3 regions of the Microlunatus phosphovorus NM-1 genome follow, and region 2 is predicted to be linked to each of the others. Evidence: predicted binding sites of a transcription regulator. Region 2 holds the regulator's gene; each other region holds the start of a gene.
What was found. Region 2 encodes LexA, which represses DNA repair genes until DNA is damaged. Its sites were predicted from a motif close to TCGAACANNTGTTCGA; they were not measured.
Positions count from the first base shown of each region.

Region 1: the regulator LexA is predicted to act here: its motif matches at 989-1,004, upstream of MLP_RS02030 (HNH endonuclease signature motif containing protein).
Region 3: the regulator LexA is predicted to act here: its motif matches at 1,415-1,430, upstream of MLP_RS17850 (HNH endonuclease signature motif containing protein).

Region 1 is NC_015635.1:473,567-475,824, forward strand. Features, by position in the region: gene MLP_RS02030 (HNH endonuclease signature motif containing protein) at 1-975, opposite strand, end outside; gene MLP_RS02035 (SulP family inorganic anion transporter) at 1,301-2,258, opposite strand, start outside.
Region 2 is NC_015635.1:2,278,790-2,281,047, reverse strand. Features, by position in the region: gene MLP_RS10335 (hypothetical protein) at 52-249, opposite strand; gene lexA (transcriptional repressor LexA) at 1,034-1,840, shown strand; gene sthA (Si-specific NAD(P)(+) transhydrogenase) at 2,030-2,258, opposite strand, start outside.
Region 3 is NC_015635.1:3,995,438-3,997,695, forward strand. Features, by position in the region: gene MLP_RS17835 (2'-5' RNA ligase family protein) at 1-151, opposite strand, end outside; gene MLP_RS17840 (hypothetical protein) at 282-596, shown strand; gene MLP_RS17845 (GNAT family N-acetyltransferase) at 715-1,251, opposite strand; gene MLP_RS17850 (HNH endonuclease signature motif containing protein) at 1,444-2,258, shown strand, end outside.

The DNA of each region.
Region 1 (2,258 bases), 1.8 Mb from region 2:
CGCCGACACCGGCGTGCCATCCGCGTAGGTGCCCATGCCGAACTCGCGGCAGAACTCTTCCCAGCTGATGTTGATCAACACCGTCGCCGGTGTGCCACCGGACGCCGGGACGTCCTGGCCGCGGAGTAACGCGTCGAGCAGGGTTTCGAAGGCGTCATGTTTGCGTTGGGCCGGGGACCGCTCGTCTTCCAGCAGGTGCTTCTTGCCGGGTGTGCCGTCCTCGTTGTCGGGTTGCACGGTGTTTGACTGTGGTTTGGTCAACGGGCTGAGGAGGTTGGCGAGTTTCTGTCCGGCGGTACCGGTGAGGACGAATTCGCCGGCCCAGCACCCGTCACCGCGTCGCCGCAACCGGAGATACCGTCGGTCTTGTTGTGCCTTCTCATCACACGGCAGGATCCCGTCGGGGTCGATCGCCTCCGCCAACCGAGCCGCGAACACGGTGAGTTCCTGGTACCCGAGCTTGCCGGCTTGTTCGACCAGCAGTTCTTCGCCCATGGCGATCCGCTCCGGGTCGCAGTGGGAGACTTTCCGTAACGTCTGATCGATCAGGCTGACCTGTTCCGGTGTCACCGTGCCGTCGCGTTGCGCCGCCGCCAGGTGTTCCCGGATCGGCGGCAGTGGTTCCCCGACCATCGAGGTCCGCTCGGCCAGATGCTCCGCGGCGCGAACCCGTCGTATCGCTTCACCGGCGGAGATCCGCAAGCCGTTCTTCAACACCCCGATCATGGTGCGTTCGGACAGGACGCCGGGGTGGCCTTGATCGACGCCGTGTTGGATCAGGGCCCGGTCGATCACGGGCATCGTGTTGCGCAGGTTTTCCCACTGTTGCAGGGTCTCGACCAGGCCGAACGCGCCGAGGTCGGTGTGGGCGCCGTCGTCGATCAGTTTGACCAGGTGTTCGAGTGAGGTGCGGACGGTATCGACCGCGGCATGCACGGGATGACCGTCCACGCGCTCCTCGCTGGTCGAATACATGTTCATATTCTAATCGTGTACCTGTTCGATCACAAGCCTTTGGGTCGGGTTTATCGAGAAGGAGCAGTTGCAGGTCAATTCGCCCGATTGGCCTGCAATTGCGCCTTCTCGGGGACCGCTTCTCCTTCTCGGCGAACCAGGGAGGCGTGGATAGGGAGTCGCTGATTCTTCAACCTGGTAAGGGAGATGCGGATGTGACGAATGGGGTTCCAGCGTCCGACCCATTCACGAAGTTGCTCGATCTTGTAGGTGTTGCTCTATCTGCAGATCGAGCAGAACCGACAATCCCGAGCAACATCGACGAACCCGAGCAACACCAAACCAGCTAAGGAGTGTCCCGGCTGGCCAGCCAGGAGCGCCCGGAGGCGTAGGCGGTCTCCAGAGCCTCCAGCAGGACGCCGGTGGCCGGCACGATGTTGTGCTCGCCGATCCGGTCAGCCAGTCCGGAGTGCTTCAGGGTCTCGACAAGGGCCGGGTCGACACCGGCGAGGATGAGCCGGGAGTCGCGCTCGGCGAGTCGATCGGCCCACCGGCCGAAGGCCTCGACCAGAGTCGCGGAAGGGACATCGGGGATGGTCCGCACCTCCAGAACCACGACCGCATGCCGGGTCTGGTCGATGCTCGGCCAATGCTGGTCGATGCGTTCCAGCTCGGCGAAGATGCCGGCGCCGAGATAGCCCAGCACAGTGACCTGGTGGCTGGGAATCTGCTCGGGGAGCTTCGCGGACTGCCACCGGCCGTCGGGTCGCCGGACCAGCGCGACCAACCGGGCCTGGCGTTGAACCTGAACACAGAACAGCACCAGTGACAGCCCGGCTCCGAGGAAGATCGCCTGCTGCAGCGGCAGCGCGGTGGTGGCCACGAAGGTGACGATCATGGCCACCGCGGACAGCGGCGCGGTACGCAGCACCAGGGCGATGTCCTTGCGGCGGCCGGTGACGAGCTCGATGCCGATCACCATCACCAGACCACCGATGACCGGCATCGGGATCAGCTCGGCCTGCTTGCCGACCAGAACCACGATCAGGGCGAGCCACAGACCCGCGAACACATTGCTCCACCGGGTCCGGGCGCCGGCACTGGTCGCGACCCCGGTACGCGACAGTGAGCCGCCGGTCGGCAGCGCCTGGCTGACACCGCCGGCCAGGTTGGCCAGTCCCTGGGCGACGAAGTCCCGGGAGACGTTGGTGCGGCTGCCATCGGGGTTGGGCACCGCCGCACCGATCCCGGCTGCCTGGGCGAGGGCCACCAACGCCACCGCGATGGCCCCGGTGATCAGGTGT
Region 2 (2,258 bases):
AGATCGCGAAGACGGTCGCGATCGATCTGCGCGTCGATGACCCCTCGACCCTCACAGCGGCAACGTCTGGGAGACCGTCGCCTGGTAGCCGTCACTGGTGACTCGCAGGGCGGTGAGCCCGACCACCGTCAGCGCGGCAACCATGATCATCAGGCCGGTCACGATGACGACAGCGACACCCCGATCGGTCAGCCGCCAGCCAGCCGGCCTCGCACTCGGCACGGCGACGATCGGCGCTGGCGTCGGCATCACACAAGCACGAGCAGCCGAGTTCACCGGACGGCTCAAGGACTGCGTCGAAACCGGCTGGGCAGGGCGCAGCCGCGGCCCCGCTTCCCTGCCCGAGCCTTGCGCGGGCCGAGTGCGGCGCCGCGGACGGACAACCGAACGGGCGGCGGTCGGACGGTCAACCACGAGCTGAGTCATTGCTTCCTCCTGCGTCGAACGAGCATTCGATAGAATGCCTGTTTGAATTCTTACCGCACACTTAGGTGATTGGCAAGACCTTTCGATAAAGAACTTCGTGCGACCTACTCTGAACCGGACCACTGACAGTCCCTGCCGACAGCCTTCGACAAGCACCTTCACGGTCCGAGGATCAGTGGACCAGCAGCCACTGACACTCGCCCGATCCACAAGCTCCGCGTCAGTTCTGTAGCGGTTCGTCGACCTGGATCAGATGGGCGGCGTCTGACTGGCCGAGGCAGCCTGCATCTCTGTGATCAGCTGCAGCCGGGCGCCGCAAGAGGTACGGACGATCCGTGGCACGAATGGTCGTTCGTGGCCCGCGGGCGCTACACGCACGTGCGTTCCGCGGCACCGACGGTCGGCTGTGGCCCGGCGGCGCGAGAGATCTACTCGTCGACTCCGCGAGGTGACCGCGACCCAATAGAGTGGCGAACCACTCCCGATGCAGACCGGACCCAGCCGCCACCGGGCTCCCGATTCGGCTGGATCCGAGCCAATCGAAGAAGTTCGCGACACGCTCGAACAGATGTTTGATTGGTCGGCGAAGTCATTCTAGAGTGCAGTCATGGCGAAGAAGACGGATCAGCCCGCACCGCAGCCGCAGCGCAAGCGCGGCCGGCCTCGGGCCAGCGAAGTGGCAGCACAACTGGGCGAGACAGGGTCGATCTCGGCCCTTCCCGACGCACCGGCGGGGGTTGACGGTCTGACCCTGCGGCAGCGACGGATCCTCGAGATGATCAAGGACACGGTCGAGACCAGGGGCTACCCGCCGAGCATCCGCGAGATGGGCGACGCCGTCGGGCTGGCCTCCTCTTCGAGCGTCGCCCATCAGCTCAAGGTGTTGGAGGCCAAGGGCTTCCTTCGTCGCGACCCGAACCGGCCACGGGCCCTCGAGGTGTTGCTGCCGGGCGCGCACGAGGCAGCCAAGGTACGCCCGCTGCACCCCGCACCTGCTGAGCTGGAGTTCGATCAGACCGGGGTCAACGACGCCTATCCTAAGCCGGTCCACGTGCCGATGGTCGGCCGGATCGCCGCCGGCGGTCCGATCCTCGCTGAGGAGCGGGTGGAAGACGTCTTCGCGCTCCCCCGTCAGCTGATCGGCGAGGGGACGATGTTCATGCTCGAGGTGAAGGGCGACTCGATGGTCGACGCCGCGATCTGCGACGGCGACTGGGTGGTCGTCCGGCAGCAGCCCACGGCGATCAACGGAGACATCGTCGCGGCGCTGCTGGACAACGAGGCCACGGTCAAGACCTTCAAGAAGGTGGCCAACCAGGTCTGGCTGATGCCTCACAACCCGGCATACGATCCGATCGACGGCAACCACGCCAGCATCCTCGGCAAGGTCGTCGCCGTCCTCCGGAGACTCTAGTCGCGAAGGCGGAGTCTTGGGAGCGCAGCCGAACAGCGAGTGACGACCCCGTCGCGAGCGACCGTGAGGCGTAGCGACGGCTCCGTCTGGAACGACGAGAGAGCAAACACGTTCTTCCGTTTGCGAACGAGGAGCGAAGACGGAGTCTTGGGAGCGCAGCCGAACAGCGAGTGACGACTGACGCAACCCTTACAGCAGGCTGGGCTCGCTGGTCAGCATCTGGTTGGTGATGCGGGCGACGGCGCGCAGCTTGTTCGCCACGTCGAGAGCCGCGACCTTGTAGGCCTCGGACAAGGTCGGATAGTTGAAGACGGTGTTCACCAGGTAGTCGACGGTGCCGCCACAGCCCATCACCGCCTGCCCGATGTGCACCAGCTCAGTGGCGTTGGTGCCGAAGACGTGCACGCCGAGGATCTCG
Region 3 (2,258 bases), 1.7 Mb from region 2:
TGGCATCGATCTGGTCGGGCGCGACGAAGGGATACAGCACCGTCAGGTGGGGCGGCACTCCGAGCACCGCCTGAGGATCCAGCTGTCGACGCCATTCCCCGGTCGCGGGCTCGGCTGCCGAGACTTCGATGATCAGCCCGCTGCGCAGCACGTCAAGAGCATAGGGGTATTGGCTTGAAACCATGTTGATTATCTACTCGACGTGCATCTCGGACATTGCCTTGGCCAAGGGCATGCGAGCATCACCAACGTCCGATTCGTCACAGCGAGGAGGTTTCTGAATGGACGCCGTCGAACGACCCAAGGTGGTGTGCCTTTGCGGCTCGCTGCGCTTCCAGAGCCTGTTCCAGTCGGAGCGGCAACGGCTGACCTCCCAAGGGGTGATCGTGCTCGGTCCCGAAGCGATCAGCGAAGAACTGACGCCATCCAGGCGCGCGGCTCTGGGCGAGCTGCACCTGCGGCGGATCGATCTCGCGGACGAGATCCGTGTGGTGAGCGAGGGCGGCTATGTCGGACCAGCGACACGACGCGAGATCGAGTACGCACGGGAGAAGCGCAAAGTCATCAGCTCGGTGGAGCTGACTCTCGACCTGTGATGTCACACCGAGCCGGGTCCCGAACACGGTCGTTTCCGATGAGCCGTGTGGGCTGACCGTGAGACCGCCAGAGGGAGCCCGCGAGACGAGACGCAGTGCTCGACTGCAGTTAGTGCGGTCAGGTATTCGCGGCCCATTCGCTGCGCAAGATGCTGAAGACCTGGGAGTCGCGCCATCCATCGCGAATCAGCTGGACATGCCGAAGGGTTCCTTCGTAAGTCATGCCGACGTGCCTGAGCACCGATGCCGAGGCACTGTTACGCGGATCGCACGTGGCTTCCAGTCGCTCCAACCCGGCCAGGTGCGTGAAGGCCCAGCCTGTCAACTGATCCCCGATTGCTGAACCGATACCCTTGCCCCACAGTTCGATGTGGACGACGTACGAGATCTCAGCGCGGCCGTGCCCACGAAGGTTCACTTCTCCGTTGCCGACAACGATGTCTGACGGATCAACGGCTACCCACGCCCATCGTCGTTGAGGGCGAACCTCCCAGGCTTTGACCGCTTCGGCGACGAACGCCTCCGTGTCGGCGCGAGTGTTGGGGCCCCACGGCTGATACCGACACACCTCCGGCTGCGCCGCCCACTCATGAATCCGATCAGCGTCGGAATGGACGATAGGGCGAAGACGCACCGAAGACCGTTCGTGGTTCACCTCGGCGAAGGTACTCCGTCTCCACCGACAGCTCTATTCGGATGGCAGTGGGCACCGTCAGGTCATGCCGCTGCTGCCAGAACCATCTGATCAATCGTGCACCACCAATCACGTCCGTAACTTTGTTATCTGGTTGGGAAATCTCTGGATTCAGGTCTTGTGGTCGAACACGTACACGATTAGAATATGAACATGTATTCGACAGAAGCGGCGCAGGCGGACAGTCATCCACTGCACGCCGCGGTCGATACCGTCCGCACCTCGCTGCAGCACCTGATCAAGCTGATCGACGACGGCGCCCACACCGACCTGGGTGCACTCAGCCTGGTCGAGACCCTGCAACAGTGGGAAACCCTGCGTAACACCCTGCCCGTGGTGGATCGGGCGTTGATCCAGCACGGCACCGAGCAAGGCCACCCGAATGTGTTGTCGGAACGGTCGATGGTCGGGGTGTTGAAGAACGGACTCCGGATCTCGACCGGGGAAGCGGTGCGTCGAGTCAAAGCCGCCGAGCAGTTGGCCGATCGGACCTCGATGCTCGGCGAACCATTGCCGCCGATCCGGGAACACCTCGCACAGGCGCAACGCGACGGTGCGGTGACCCCGGAACAGGTGTCGTTGATCGATCAGACGTTGCGCAAGGTCGGGCACTGCGACCCGGAGTCGATCACCGCAGGGGAAGTGATGCTGATCGAGCAGGCCAGCCGACTCGGCTACCAGGATTTGACCGTGTTCGCGGCGAGACTGGCCGAGGCGATCGACCCCGACGGGATCCTGCCCTGCGATGACGCTGCGCAACGGGAGCGCCGGTTCCTGCGGGTCCGGCACCGCAAGGACGGCTGCTGGGCCGGCGAGTTCATCCTCACCGGCACCGCCGGGCAGAAACTCGCCGCGCTGCTCGACCCGTTGACCACACCCCAACCCACCACCGTTCAACCCGACCATGCTGACGGCAGCCGTAGCAAGAAGGGGAAGCGGGTGATCGAGGACAAGCGGAGCGTCGGGCA